DNA from 2 places in the Streptomyces sp. NPDC040622 genome. Region 1 is predicted to be linked to the other one. Evidence: predicted binding sites of a transcription regulator. Region 1 holds the regulator's gene; the other holds the start of a gene.
What was found. Region 1 encodes HrcA, which represses chaperone genes, less so after heat shock. Its sites were predicted from a motif close to TTNGCACTCNGNNNNNCNGAGTGCNAA; they were not measured.
Positions count from the first base shown of each region.

Region 1 (7,063 bases):
CAGGTCCGAGCCGTCGGGCAGCGAGGAGTAGAGCGAGCCGACGCCCTCGTGGTCGCAGAGGAAGGCGATGCGCTCGCCCACCCAGAGCGGGTACTCGATGTTCCCGTCGAGCTCTTCGTGAACGCGTACGAAACGCTCGCCTCCATCGGCGCCGTCCGCCGCGCCCGCGCCGCCCGCGCCGTCCCCGTCGGGCGCCGTCCGGATCCACAACTTGCCCGCGGTGCCGCCCCGGTACCGCTTCCACCAGGCCGCCTCGCGGCCCATCGGCACGGAGAGCAGCAGGAGTTGCCCGTCCGGCCCGTGCGCGACATCGCCGACGTGACCGTACGGCAGCGTGGCCGCGGGCCCGCCGTCGAGCGGCACGGCCCGCGCCCAGGTGCGGCGCAGCGAGGCCTGGCCCGCCGCGGTGACCGCGAGGACCTGTCCCCCGGGGGTCCAGCCGCGCACGGCGGTCTTCCAACTCCCCCAGTACGTCAGGCGCTTGGCGGGCCCGCCGTCGAGGGGCGCGATGTGCACCTCGGGGGCGCCGTCGCGGGTGGAGGTCCAGGCGACGGTCGTCCCGTCCGGGGAGATCCGGGGGTGGTTCACGGGCATGTTGTCGGCACTGACCCGCCAGGCGCGGCCCCCGTCGAGGGGTGCGACCCAGACGTCGTCCTCGGCCGTGAAGGTGGTCAACTCGCCGTGGATGTGCGGGAACCGGAGATACGCGGAGTGCGCTGCCTCTGTCACGCCGTCCAGCCTAGGCAGGCTCCGCGCGCCCCGGAAGCGGTTTGGATCACTTGGCCGGGGCCGCCCGGTCTGCTTCCCCGCTCACTTGCCGGGAACGCAGTCGCAGGTCGGCCGCGGCGGCGGGTCCGGGGTCGCGGTCACGGTGACGGTGGTGGTGGGCGCGGGACCGGGCTCGTCGTGGGAGGGCGAAGGGCGGTGGGTGCCGGGCGGCCCGGAGGTCTGGCCGCCCCCGCCTCCACCCCCGTTCCCGCCCCCGCCCCCGTTCCCGTCGCCCTGCGCGCAGTTGCCGAGGACGCCGACGCCGAACCACTCCTTGCCGTCCACCTCGGCGGTGAGGTTGCCGCGTACGCAGTGGCCGTCGACGACGGAGCGCACCTTGCCCCTGATGGTGATGTCCTTGCCGTCGTCGGTCTCGCCCCGGCAGTCCACGGTGACCACGGCCTCGGACGACGCGGACCTGTCGCGCGGGGTGACCTTGTCCTCGAACCGGGCGGTACAGCTGAGCCACGCCACGTCGGCGTGCTGCCGCTCCAGCTCCTTGGTGCCCATCTCGTCGGTGGTGAGCGCGACGGCGGCGGTATTGACGGACCCGTTCACGGGATCGCACGCGGTGACGCCCGACACGGCAACGCCGGCCACCCCCACGGCACACAGAACCGACGCACACCTCCTCCACCGGACCCGACCGTTTCCACGTGACCGCCGCGATGCCCCCATGGGCGGCAGAGTGCCACCGGAGGCGGCGGGGCGGTAGGGCGCTTGCGGCCATCTGTCACCCGCGGGAGGGAACCGGTCGCCCGGCCCGTCTCAGCTCAGGACCAGCGTCCCGTACGCCCCAGCAGCAGTGCCGTCGCCGCCGTCCCCGCCGTCGACGTGCGCAGCACGCTGCGGCCGAGCCGGTACGGCTTCGCGCCCGCGTCCGCGAACGCCGCCAACTCGTCCGGGGACACGCCCCCTTCGGGGCCCACCACCAGCACGATGTGTCCGCTCGCGGGGAGTTGCGCGGTGGCCAGCGGCTCGCTGCCCTCCTCGTGCAGGACGGCGGCGAGGTCGGCGTCCGCGAGGAGCGCGGCGACCTGCTTGGTCGACGCGGCGTCGGCGATCTCGGGGAAGCGGACCCGTCGCGACTGCTTGCCCGCCTCGCGCGCGGTGGCCCGCCACTTGGCGAGGGCCTTGAGACCCCGGTCGCCCTTCCACTGCGTGATGCAGCGCGAGGCGGTCCACGGGACGACGGCGTCGACGCCGGTCTCCGTCATCGTCTCCACGGCGAGTTCACCGCGGTCGCCCTTGGGCAGCGCCTGCACGACGGTGATCCGCGGGGCGTCCGCGGGCTCCTCGGTGACCGTGTCCATCGTGAGGATCAGCCGGTCCTTGCCCTCGGTGTCGAGGACCACGCACGGTGCCCACCGTCCGGCACCGTCGGTCAGGACGACGTCCTCACCGGCGTGCAGCCGCTTCACGGAGACGGCGTGCCGCCCTTCGGGCCCCTCCAGTACGTAGCGTCCGCCGGCGCCCGCGGTGAGGTCGTCGACGACGAAGACGGGGGCGGTCACGCGGCGCCGCCCGGCGTTCCCTGGGCTCCCTGCTCGTCGGTCCCGGACGCCAACGACGCCTTCGCCTCGGCCAGTTCGGCCGCGAGCACCTCCACGAGCTGTCCGGCAGGCAGCTCCCGGGAGAGCCGGTGGCCCTGCCCGGCCCAGAGCGCCATGGCCTGCGCGTCGCCGGCCTTCGCCGCGGCCTTGCGCAGACCGCTGGTGAGGTGGTGGACCTGGGGGTAGGCGGCGGGGGCGTACGGGCCGTGCTCGCGCATGAAGCGGTTGACGAGGCCGCGCGCGGGGCGCCCGGAGAACGCGCGGGTCAGCTCGGTCCGTACGAAGAGCGGGTTGGTCATGGCCTGCTTGTGCAGGGCGTTGGCGCCCGACTCGGGCGCGACCAGGAACGCCGTGCCGAGCTGCGCCGCGTCCGCGCCCGCCGCGAGCACCGCGGCGATCTGCGCGCCGCGCATCAGGCCGCCGGCCGCGACGAGCGGGATCTGCACGGTCTCGCGGACCTGCGTGACGAGGGCGAGCAGACCGATCCCGGCGCCGTCGGCCTCGGGGTTGTCCCGGTGGGTGCCCTGGTGGCCGCCCGCCTCGATGCCCTGCACGCACACGGCGTCGGCGCCGGACCACTGGGCGGTCTGGGCCTCCTCGGCCGTGGTGACGGTGACGACGGTCAGCGTGCCGACGCGCGCGAAGGCGTCGAGGACGTCGCGGGTGGGGCAGCCGAAGGTGAAGGAGACGAGCGGCACCGGGTCGTCGAGGAGGATCGCGAGCTTGGCGTCGTAGCCGTCGTCACGGCCGCTGTCCGGGTCGCCGAGCTGCGTCTCGTACCAGCTCGCCTCGCCCGTCAGCTGGCTGCGGTAGACCTCGACGGCCGCGGCGTCGGCGGTGTCGGGCTGCGGCATGAAGAGGTTGACGCCGAAGGGCCGCGAGGTGAGCCCCCGCAACTGTTTGATCTCCTGGTACATGCCGTCGGCGGTCTTGTACCCGGCGGCGAGGAATCCGAGCCCCCCGGCCTCGGAGACGGCGGCGGCGAGCTGGGGGCACGAGGCGCCGCCGGCCATGGGGGCCTGCACGATCGGAAGGCGGCAGAGATCGGTCAGTGCGGAGGGCATGAACGCATCGTGCCATGCCCCGCGCGACCGACCGAATCGCGCCCCGTAAGGGGCGGCAAGGGGCGGGGGTCGGTACCGGCGCACGACCCCCATGGCCCCGCGGACGAACGGCAGGACCCCCCGGCACGGAAAACCGTCGCCGGGGGGCCGGGAAAAACCGCTCCGGGCACTACCGCCCGTTGAACGCGTCCTTGAGCCGCGAGAACAGCCCCTGCTGCCCGGGCTGGAACTGCCCGGTGGGCCGCTCCTCGCCGCGCAGCTGCGACAGCTCCCGCAGCACCCGCTCCTGCTCCGCGTCGAGCTTGGTCGGCGTGAGGACCTCGACGTGCACGATGAGGTCGCCCCGGCCGCCGCCCCGCAGGTGCGTGATGCCGCGCCCGTGCAGCGGGACGGACTGCCCCGACTGCGTGCCGGGCCGGATGTCGATCTCCTCCATGCCGTCCAGCGTCTTCAGCGGCACCTTCGTACCGAGCGCCGCCGCCGTCATCGGGATGGTGACGGTGCAGTGCAGGTCGTCGCCGCGCCGCTGGAAGACCTCGTGCGGCAGCTCGTGGATCTCGACGTACAGGTCGCCGGCGGGGCCGCCGCCGGGGCCGACCTCGCCCTCGCCCGCGAGCTGGATGCGGGTGCCGTTGTCGACACCGGCCGGGATCTTCACGGTGAGCGTGCGCCGCGACCGGATGCGGCCGTCGCCGGCGCACTCGGGGCACGGGGTGGGCACGACCGTGCCGAAGCCCTGGCACTGCGGGCAGGGGCGCGAGGTCATGACCTGGCCGAGGAAGGACCGCGTGACCTGCGACACCTCGCCGCGACCGCGGCACATGTCACACGTCTGGGCGGACGTCCCCGGCGCGGCACCCTCACCGCTGCAGGTCGTGCACACCACCGCGGTGTCGACCTGGATGTCCTTGGTGGTCCCGAAGGCGGCCTCGTCGAGGTCGATCTCCAGACGGATCATGGCGTCCTGGCCGCGACGCGTGCGCGAGCGCGGCCCGCGCTGCGACGCCGTCCCGAAGAACGCGTCCATGATGTCCGAGAAGTTCCCGAAGCCACCGGCCCCGAAACCGCCCGCGCCACCGCCGCCGCCCGCCTGGGACAGCGGGTCGCCACCGAGGTCGTAGACCTGCTTCTTCTGCGGGTCCGACAACACCTCGTAGGCGGCGTTGATCTCCTTGAAGCGCTCCTGAGTCTTCGGATCCGGATTCACATCCGGGTGAAGCTCACGCGCCAGCCTCCGGAAGGCCTTCTTGATCTCGTCCTGGGAAGCGTCGCGGCGCACGCCGAGTACGGCGTAGTAGTCCGTGGCCACTTACGACTCCGCCAGGATCTGTCCGACGTAACGTGCCACTGCGCGTACTGCTCCCATCGTTCCCGGATAGTCCATGCGGGTCGGTCCGACCACGCCGAGCTTGGCGACTGCCTCGCTTCCCGAACCGTAGCCGACCGAGACCACGGACGTGGAGCTGAGTCCCTCATGGGCGTTCTCGTGACCGATCCGTACGGCCATGCCCGAATCCTGTACCTCCCCCAGCAACTTGAGGAGCACGACCTGCTCCTCCAGCGCCTCGAGGACGGGACGGATGGTGAGGGGAAAGTCATGCCCGAAGCGGGTGAGATTGGCGGTGCCGCCGATCATCAGCCGCTCTTCGGTCTCCTCCACGAGCGTCTCGAGGAGGGTGGACAGGACGGTCGCGACCGTGCCCCTGTCCTCCGCCTCGAAGGCCTCGGGGAGGTCCTGCACGAGCTGCGGCACATCGGCGAAGCGCCGGCCCGCGACCCGGCTGTTGAGCCGCGCCCGCAGGTCCGCGAGCGCGCTCTCGCCGAACGGCGCCGGGCAGTCGATCATGCGCTGCTCGACCCGGCCGGTGTCCGTGATCAGTACGAGCATCAGCCGCGCCGGGGCCAGCGAGAGCAGCTCCACGTGCCGCACCGTCGACCTCGTGAGCGACGGGTACTGCACGACGGCGACCTGCCGCGTCAGCTGCGCGAGCAGCCGCACCGTGCGCCCCACGACGTCGTCGAGGTCGACGGCGCCGTCGAGGAAGTTCTGGATGGCCCGGCGCTCGGGACCGGTCATCGGCTTGACGCCGGCCAGTTTGTCGACGAACAGGCGGTAGCCCTTGTCCGTCGGGATGCGCCCCGCGCTGGTGTGGGGCTGGGCGATGAAGCCCTCCTCCTCCAGCGCCGCCATGTCGTTGCGGACGGTGGCCGGGGAGACCCCCAGACGGTGCCGCTCGGTGAGCGCCTTGGAGCCGACGGGCTCCTCCGTCCCCACGTAGTCATGGACGATGGCGCGCAGCACCTCGAGCCTGCGTTCATTGAGCATCGCGCACACCTCCAGCTGTCTCCGTCGTTCACGACGGGCCCCGGCATCCCCCGAGCCCCCGCCTGGCACTCACCGCGGGCGAGTGCCAGCCTTTCAATGGGTCAGTGTACGGCCGTCGGGTACGGCCCCGGCAAGGGCCGACCCCGCCCCGTCGTGCCGATGCGCCCGGGAGCGGCTGCCGAACACCGCCCGTACGGATAGCGTCACCGTATGAACGTGGCACTGGCATGGGAAGCGGCGGGCTGGGAGCGGCTCGGGCCGCACGTGGGACGGTGCCGGCTGCCCGTCTGGGACTGCACGGCGGGGCTCGTCGCCGGGGACGACGCGGCGCTCATGATCGATGCGGGGTCGAGTCTGGCCGAGGGCGCGGCCCTGCGGATCCGGGCCCGGCAGATCCTCGGCGGCGCCCGCAGGGTCACGCATCTCGCCCTCACGCACCCGCACTTCGACCACGTGCTCGGCGCTGCGGCCTTCGCGGGCGTGGAGGTGTACGGAGCGGTGGGCATCGACGCGGTCTTCGCCGGGGGCGGCGACGAGCTGCGCGCGGACGCGGTGCGCCAGGGCGTGCCCGAGGACGCGGCGGCGGAGGCGGCCGACCTCCTGGTCCGCCCGCACCACCTGGTGTCCGGCGAGTGGACGCTCGACCTGGGCGGCGGCCTCCAGGTGCTGCTGGCGAACGTCGGCCCCGCGCACTCGGGACACGACCTGGCGGTGCTGGTGCCGGGCGTCGACGGGGGCCGGGAGACCGTCTTCTGCGGTGACCTCGTCGAGGAGTCGGGCGAACCGCAGGCGGGCCCGGACGCGGTACCCGGACGCTGGCCCTCGGCCCTGGACCGCCTCCTGGAGCTGGGCGGCGAGGACGCGGTGTACGTACCGGGGCACGGTGCCGCCGTCGATGCGGCTTTTGTCCGCGCGCAGCGCGACACACTGGCCGCCCGCTTCGGCGTGTCGTAACCACGCACGCGTCCGTTCTTCCTATCGTCGGCAGAATGCGCCAGTACTCCGCCGATCTCACGCCCCCTTGGAAGAAGCCGAAGCCCGTCCCCGAGGTGGCGGCGGACGCCGGCCTCGTGGTCGAGGAGCTGAGCACGGGATTCTGCGGGGCGGTGATCCGGTGCGAGAAGACGGCGCAGGGCCCGACGGTGACGCTGGAGGACCGCTTCGGCAAGCACCGGGTCTTCCCGATGGAGCCGCGCGGCTTCCTCCTCGAGGGCCGCACCGTCACTCTCGTACGCCCCGCCTCGGCCTCGGCCCCCACCCGTCCCTCACGCACCGCGTCCGGCTCGGTGGCCGTTCCCGGCGCACGGGCCAGGACCGCGCGCGCCGGGCGCATCTACGTCGAGGGCCGCCAC
Region 1 is NZ_JBVIXD010000026.1:23,651-30,713, forward strand. It holds gene ACZ592_RS38870 (S41 family peptidase) at 1-729, opposite strand, end outside; gene ACZ592_RS38875 (hypothetical protein) at 811-1,326, opposite strand; gene ACZ592_RS38880 (16S rRNA (uracil(1498)-N(3))-methyltransferase) at 1,542-2,282, opposite strand; gene ACZ592_RS38885 (nitronate monooxygenase) at 2,279-3,385, opposite strand; gene dnaJ (molecular chaperone DnaJ) at 3,555-4,694, opposite strand; gene hrcA (heat-inducible transcriptional repressor HrcA) at 4,695-5,711, opposite strand; gene ACZ592_RS38900 (MBL fold metallo-hydrolase) at 5,922-6,665, shown strand; gene ACZ592_RS38905 (DUF3097 domain-containing protein) at 6,701-7,063, shown strand, end outside.

Region 2 (7,063 bases), on a different contig from region 1:
TCGACAGCTCGCTCTTCTTCCACCCCGAGGGCGAGCGGGGAGCGGCGCGCAGCGCTCGTGAGAACTCCGCCAAGGAGGTCTGCATGCGGTGCCCCGTGCGCGCGGAGTGCGCCGCTCACGCGCTCGCGGTGCGCGAGCCGTACGGCGTGTGGGGCGGGCTGACCGAGGACGAGCGCGAAGAGCTCATGGGCCGCGCGCGCAATCGCCTGGTGACGGCGGCGGCGCCGGCGGGCCGCGCCGTTTCGCACACCTGAAGGAACGTTTCCGCGAGCGGGCCCCGACGGCCCGTGACGTCTCGCGGGGGAAGCGGGGCCGGCGAGGTCAGCGGGGTCAGCGGGCGGCGGCCCGCGCGAGGTGGTCCAGCGTGGCGGCGACGGCCGGCACCTGCGCCAGATCCGGCAGCGTGAGCGCGACGATCTCCCGCTGCACGGCGGGTTCCACCGTCACGGTACGGGCACCCTTGGGGCGTACCGACTCGATCGCGAGCTCAGGCAGCACCGCGACGCCGAGACCGGCGCCGACCAGGCCGATCACCGCCGGATAGTCGTCGGTCGCGAAGTCGATCCGGGGCACGAAGCCCGCGCTCTCGCAGACCTCCACCAGTTGCCTGCGGCAGCGGGGGCAGCCCGCGATCCACGACTCGTCGGCGAACTCACCGATGGTGACCGAGTCCGCGCCGGCCAGCCGGTGCGTCTCGGGCACGAGGCCGACGAGCCGGTCCGCGAGCAGCGGGCGCACGACCAGGTCGGCCCACTCCTCGGCGGCTGTCGCCCCCTCGTACCGGAAGGCGAGCGCGACGTCGCAGTCGCCCTCGCGGAGCATCTCCACCGAGCGGGGCGGCTCGGACTCCACGAGGGAGACGCGCGTGCCCGGGTGCGCCGCGCGCAGCGCCGCGAGGGCGCCCGGGACGAGGGTGGAGCTGCCGCTGGGGAAGGAGACGAGCCGGACCCGGCCCGCGCGCAGGCCCGCGATGGCGGCGACCTCCTCCTCTGCGGCGGTGAGCCCGGCGAGGATGCCGGCGGCGTGCCGGACCAGGGCCTCGCCCGCCTGCGTCAGGCGCATCTCGCGGCCGGTGCGGATCAGCAGCGGCGTGCCCGCGGAGGATTCGAGGGCCTTCATCTGCTGGCTGACGGCCGGCTGGGTGCAGCCGAGCTCGCGGGCCGCGGCCGAGAAGGAGCCGGTGGCGGCCACGGCGCGCAGGACACGGAGATGACGGGCCTCGATCATGCTTCGATCATAAGTGACGCTTGGATATATCGCGAAATACTGCGTCGCTACTTTGGGGATGCTCGCTTAGCCTGCCAGTCATGGAGCTTCTTTCGGTAAATCTGGGCCGCCGCAGGGTCGTCGCGTACGCGGGCGCGCCCGCCGGCGGCACCGGCATCGACAAGCGGCCGGTGCGCGGCCCCGTCCGCGTGCAGGCGCCGGGCGCGAAGGGCGTCGCGGGGAGCGGTCTCGCCGGGGACGAGATCTGCGACCTGCGCCACCACGGCGGGAACGACCAGGCGGTGTACGCGTACGCCCGTGAGGACCTCGACACGTGGGAGCGGACTCTCGGGCGGCCTCTCGCCGACGGCGCCTTCGGCGAGAACCTCACGACGTCCGGGGTCGACGTGACCGGCGCCAGGATCGGCGAGCGCTGGCGGATCGGCTCCGATCTGGTGCTCGAGGTGACCAGCGGCCGCATCCCCTGCCGGACGTTCCAGGGTCACGTCGACGAGCAGGGGTGGGTCAAGCGGTTCACCGAAGAGGGTGTTCCCGGCGCGTACCTGCGCGTGATCGAGCCGGGTGAGATCCGGGCCGGGGACGCGATCGAGATCGTGCACCGGCCCGACCACGACGTCACCGTCGCCCTCCAGTTCCGGGCCGTCACGACGGAGAAGGCGTTGCTGCCCCAACTGCTCGCGGCAGGTGAGGCCCTGCACCCCGAGACGGCCGAGCGCGCACGCACGTACCTGGCGCAGCAGGCCGGCCGGACTCCGTGAGCCGAGGCCGGGGCGGTGGTCGGGGCCGTGCGGGGGACGCGGCGGTCACGCGATCTCACTAGCCTTGCGCCATGACTACGGCTCTGATTACGGGATCGACCGCCGGCATCGGCGCCGCCTTCGCGCGGCGCCTCGCGGGTGACGGACACAACCTCGTGCTGGTGGCCCGCGACACCGAACGGCTGCACGAGCAGGCGACCGAACTGCACGACCGGCACGGCATCGAGGCGGAGGTGCTGACCGCGGACCTCGCGACGGACGAGGGCATCGAGGCCGTCGAGAAGCGGCTCTCGCACCGCAGGGACCCGGTCGACCTGCTCATCAACAACGCGGGGTTCGGCAACAAGGGCCGGTATCTGGAGGTCTCCCTCGCCGACGAGCTGACCATGCTCAAGGTGCACTGCGAGGCGGTGCTGCGGCTGACGTCGGCCGCGACGGAGTCGATGCGGGAGCGCGGCCGGGGCGGTGTCGTCAACGTCGCGTCGGTGGCCGCGTTCGTGCCGCGCGGGACGTACGGCGCGTCGAAGGCGTGGGTCGTCCAGTTCACCCAGGGCGCGGCGAAGGACCTCGCGGGCTCCGGCGTACGGCTGATGGCGCTGTGCCCCGGCTTCGTGCGCACGGAGTTCCACCAGCGCGCCGGGATGGGCACGTCCAACATCCCGGGCTGGATGTGGCTCGACGCGGACAAGCTGGTCTCGACGGCGCTCGCGGACCTGTCCCGCGGCAAGTCCCTGTCCGTCCCCGACCCGCGGTACAAGGCCCTGATGGGCGTGGTGAAGGTGACCCCGCGAGCCCTGCTGGGCGGCGTCACGTCACGCACGGGCCGCAAGTACGGGCCGCAGTAGGGGTGAGCGACCGGGCGGCCGCGCCCCCGAAAAGGGCTGAGGCCCGGCTCCCCCGTGGAGGGAGCCGGGCCTCAGTCACCGTTCAGGCCGAGCGCGGCGGGTCAGTGCGAGTGACCGTGCCCGTGGCCGTGACCGGCGTCGGCCTCTTCCTCGGCCGGCTTCTCGACGACCAGGGTCTCGGTCGTGAGGAGCAGGGAGGCGATGGACGCGGCGTTCTCCAGGGCGGAGCGGGTGACCTTGACCGGGTCGATGACGCCGGCCTTGACCAGGTCGCCGTACTCGCCGGTCGCGGCGTTGAAGCCGAAGCCCTTGTCGAGCTCGGCGACCTTCGAGGTGATGACGTAGCCCTCGAGGCCGGCGTTCTCGGCGATCCAGCGCAGCGGCTCGACGGCGGCGCGGCGGACGACGGCGACACCGGTGGCCTCGTCGCCCTCCTTGCCGAGGGAGTCGCCGAGCACCTTGGCGGCGTGCACCAGGGCGGAGCCACCACCGGAGACGATGCCCTCCTCGACCGCGGCGCGGGTCGCGGAGATGGCGTCCTCCAGACGGTGCTTCTTCTCCTTCAGCTCCACCTCGGTGGCGGCGCCGACCTTGATGACGCAGACGCCGCCGGCCAGCTTCGCGAGGCGCTCCTGGAGCTTCTCGCGGTCCCAGTCGGAGTCCGTGGCGTCGATCTCGGCCTTGATCTGGGCGACGCGGCCCTCGACCTCGGCCTTGTTGCCGCCACCGTCGACGATGGTGGTGTCGTCCTTGGTGATGGTGACGCGGCGGGCGGTGCCCAGCACGTCGAGACCGACCTGGTCGATCTTGAGGCCGACCTCTTCGGCGATGACGGTGCCGCCCGTGAGGGTGGCGATGTCGCCGAGCATGGCCTTGCGGCGGTCACCGAAGCCGGGGGCCTTCACCGCGACGGCGTTGAAGGTGCCGCGGATCTTGTTCACGACCAGGGTCGACAGGGCCTCGCCCTCGACGTCCTCGGCGATGATCAGGAGCGGCTTCGAGGCGTTGGCCTGGATGACCTTCTCGAGCAGCGGCAGGAGGTCCTGGATGGAGGAGATCTTGCCCTGGTGGATCAGGATGTACGGGTCGTCGAGGACGGCCTCCATACGCTCCTGGTCGGACACCATGTACGGCGACAGGTAGCCCTTGTCGAAGGCCATGCCCTCGGTGAAGTCGAGCTCGAGGCCGAAGGTGTTGGACTCCTCGACGGTGATGACACCGTCCTTGCCGACCTTGTCCATCGCCTCGGCGATGAGCTCGCCGACCTGCGGGTCCTGGGCCGAGAGACCGGCGACGGCCGCGATGTCGGCCTTGTCGTCGATCGGGCGGGCGGTGGCGAGGAGCTCCTGGGAGACGGCCGCGACGGCGGCGTCGATGCCCTTCTTCAGGGCGGCCGGGGAGGCGCCGGCGGCTACGTTGCGCAGGCCTTCCTTGACCAGGGCCTGGGCGAGCACGGTGGCGGTGGTGGTGCCGTCACCAGCGATGTCGTTGGTCTTGGTCGCCACCTCCTTCACCAGCTGGGCGCCGAGGTTCTCGTACGGGTCCTCGACCTCGACCTCACGGGCGATGGTGACGCCGTCGTTGGTGATGGTCGGGGCGCCGAACTTCTTGTCGATGACGACGTTGCGGCCGCGGGGGCCGATCGTCACCTTGACCGTGTCGGCAAGCTTGTTGACGCCGCGCTCAAGGGCGCGACGGGCGTCCTCGTCGAACTTCAGGATCTTCGCCATGGGAGCGATTCAGCCCTCTCGAAAACTCGGATTTAACGAACTACGCCCCTCGCCGCCCGGCAATCAGCGGGGTGACCAGGGGCGCAGCTCAGAAAAGCAAATGCTGGGTGAATTACTTCTCGACGATCGCGAGCACGTCGCGGGCCGAGAGGACGAGGTACTCGTCGCCGTTGTACTTCACCTCGGTGCCGCCGTACTTGCTGTACAGCACGACATCGCCGACCTTGACGTCGAGCGGCAGGCGCTCGCCGTTCTCGAAGCGGCCCGGGCCCACGGCGAGGACGGCGCCCTCCTGGGGCTTCTCCTTCGCGGTGTCCGGAATGACCAGGCCGGAGGCCGTGGTCTGCTCGGCGTCGAGCGGCTGGACCACAATGCGGTCCTCGAGCGGCTTGATGGCAACCTTGGAGCTTGCGGTCGTCACGATCCGGTCTCCCCCTTCGGAGATCTCACGGGGTTAAGAGTCTGAGTGTGGCGACCAGGTGGATCCGTCGTCGCGGGTGCCGGACCTGCCCGTCGCTGTTGGCACTCTCCAGTGGGGAGTGCCAGAAGTGAGACTAGGACGGGGATTAGCACTCGGTCAAGCGGAGTGCCAATCGACTGCGTCGGGCTCAGCGGAGCGGGGGCCCCTGTGCCGGGGTAGGCGGCGCGCTGCCCCTGCCGGGGCAACGGGGCGCGGGGGGCTGGAGTTCCCTCCCGGCGAGGAACGGAGGCCCGCTTTCCCGGCGCCCGGCACCGGGGGCCGCGCCCACCCTCCCTCCGTCTCCCGGCTCCGCCCGACCGGGGGAGACCCCCGTCGCCGTGCGGAACTCCTGCCCGCAGTGGCCGACGACCGGCGCGCCCCGGTCCCCCGTGGGGCCCGGCTTGCGTGGCGGGACCTTCTGGGCCGCCTTTCTGCCCAGGCGTTCGATCGGGTCCACCGATTCCGCGCAGCCCGTGAGCAGTGCGGGCGCGAGCACTCCGCACAGCAGGGCCCCGGCGAGGAGGCGGCGGCGCGCTCGCGCCCGGGGGGTCACAGGTAGTCCTCCAGCCTGGCCACCGCGTAGCCCTTGTCCGTGACCGTCTTCATGACCCGGCGGATCATGTCGGGCATCGTGCCCTTCCAGTCCTCGCGCCCCCTGAAGTGCGTGAGGATGATGTCGCCGGGGTGCAGGTCGCGGTCCCACTCGCGCCACTCCATGTGGTCGGCGAAGGCCTCGGACGCCCACAGCGGCACGGCCTTGACGCCGCAGGACTTGGCGGCGCGCAGGGTGTCCTGGTTGTAGTTGCCGTACGGCGGACGGAAGAGCTTGGGCCGCTTGCCGTAGCGCTTCTCCACGATGTCCTGCATGCCGCAGATCTCGCGGCGCTGGCCCTCGTACGAAAGCCCGGGCAGGTAGCGGTGGTTGAGGGTGTGGTTGTTCAGGGTGACACCGCGGTCCTGCATCTTCCTGAAGTAGCCGTAGTCCTCCTTGACCAGGTAGTCGCTGAGGAACGCGGTGTACGGGATCTTCAGCTCGCTCATCATCCTCAGCAGCGCCGGATCCTTCTCGGCGCCGTCGTCCATGGTGAGGAAGACGACCTTCTCCTTGGTCGGGACGGTCGTGAAGACCGGCGGCAGGCTCGCCTGGCCCTTGACCCCGAAGCCCTTGCGGGTGGTGATCCGCGGCTTGACCCCCGGCGCCTCGGGCGCGGCCAGCGGGGTCCTGGCCAGGCCCCAGCGCTTGGCCGCCGCCGCGCGCGCGGCCTGGGCCGAGGCGAGCTTGTGGGCGTAGGAGTCGAGGGCGCGGGCGGGCGGGGCCTTGAGCGGCTGCTGGCCGGGGGCGGGCCGCACGCCGTCAAAGTCGCCGCCGGAGGCGCAGCCCGAGGCGATCGCCGCGACGGAGAGGACGGCCACGAGGGCACGCGTCTGATTCTTCCGTCTTCTGGTGGATTTTTCGTTTTGTCGTACTAGTTGCATGGCGCCGGATCCTCGCAGCTCAAGGCCCTGCCGAGGGGCCGACACCGCCGCCGGACGCGCACCATCCACCGACTGGCCCACAATGGGGCGGGTGAACGACCCGAACACGCCGAGCACCGACGAGAGCGACCTCGGCGACCCCCTCGCCGCCTTCACCGCCCTCCGCACCCCGCAGGGCGCCGCCCTGCTCGACGAGGTGCGGGACGTCGAGCCCGCCCAGGAGCTCGCCGCCGCCACCCGGCTGCGCCGCGCCCACCCGGCGCCCCTGGTCTCGGCCGCGCTCGCGCAGGCGCGGCTGCGGCAGCGGGCCGCGGCGAAGTTCGGTGCGCGGGACGCGGCCCGGATGTTCTTCACGCCCAACGGCGTCGAGCAGTCCACGCGCACCTCCGTGGCCGCGCACCGCGCCGAGAGCTTCAAGGCGCTCGGCGTACGCTCGCTCGCCGACCTCTGCTGCGGCATCGGCGGCGACGCCATCGCCCTGGCCCGGGCCGGCATCTCCGTGCTCGCCGTCGACCGCGACCCGCTGACCTGCGCGGTCGCCCGCGCCAACGCGCAGGCGCTGGGCCT
Region 2 is NZ_JBVIXD010000002.1:286,697-293,759, reverse strand. It holds gene ACZ592_RS05805 (WhiB family transcriptional regulator) at 1-254, shown strand, start outside; gene ACZ592_RS05800 (LysR family transcriptional regulator) at 331-1,227, opposite strand; gene ACZ592_RS05795 (MOSC domain-containing protein) at 1,308-1,985, shown strand; gene ACZ592_RS05790 (SDR family NAD(P)-dependent oxidoreductase) at 2,057-2,830, shown strand; gene groL (chaperonin GroEL) at 2,932-4,560, opposite strand; gene groES (co-chaperone GroES) at 4,673-4,981, opposite strand; gene ACZ592_RS05775 (polysaccharide deacetylase family protein) at 5,570-6,496, opposite strand; gene ACZ592_RS05770 (class I SAM-dependent methyltransferase) at 6,579-7,063, shown strand, end outside.
Region 2: a site for HrcA is predicted at 5,127-5,153, ahead of groES (co-chaperone GroES). Genes of this name have one in related genera too.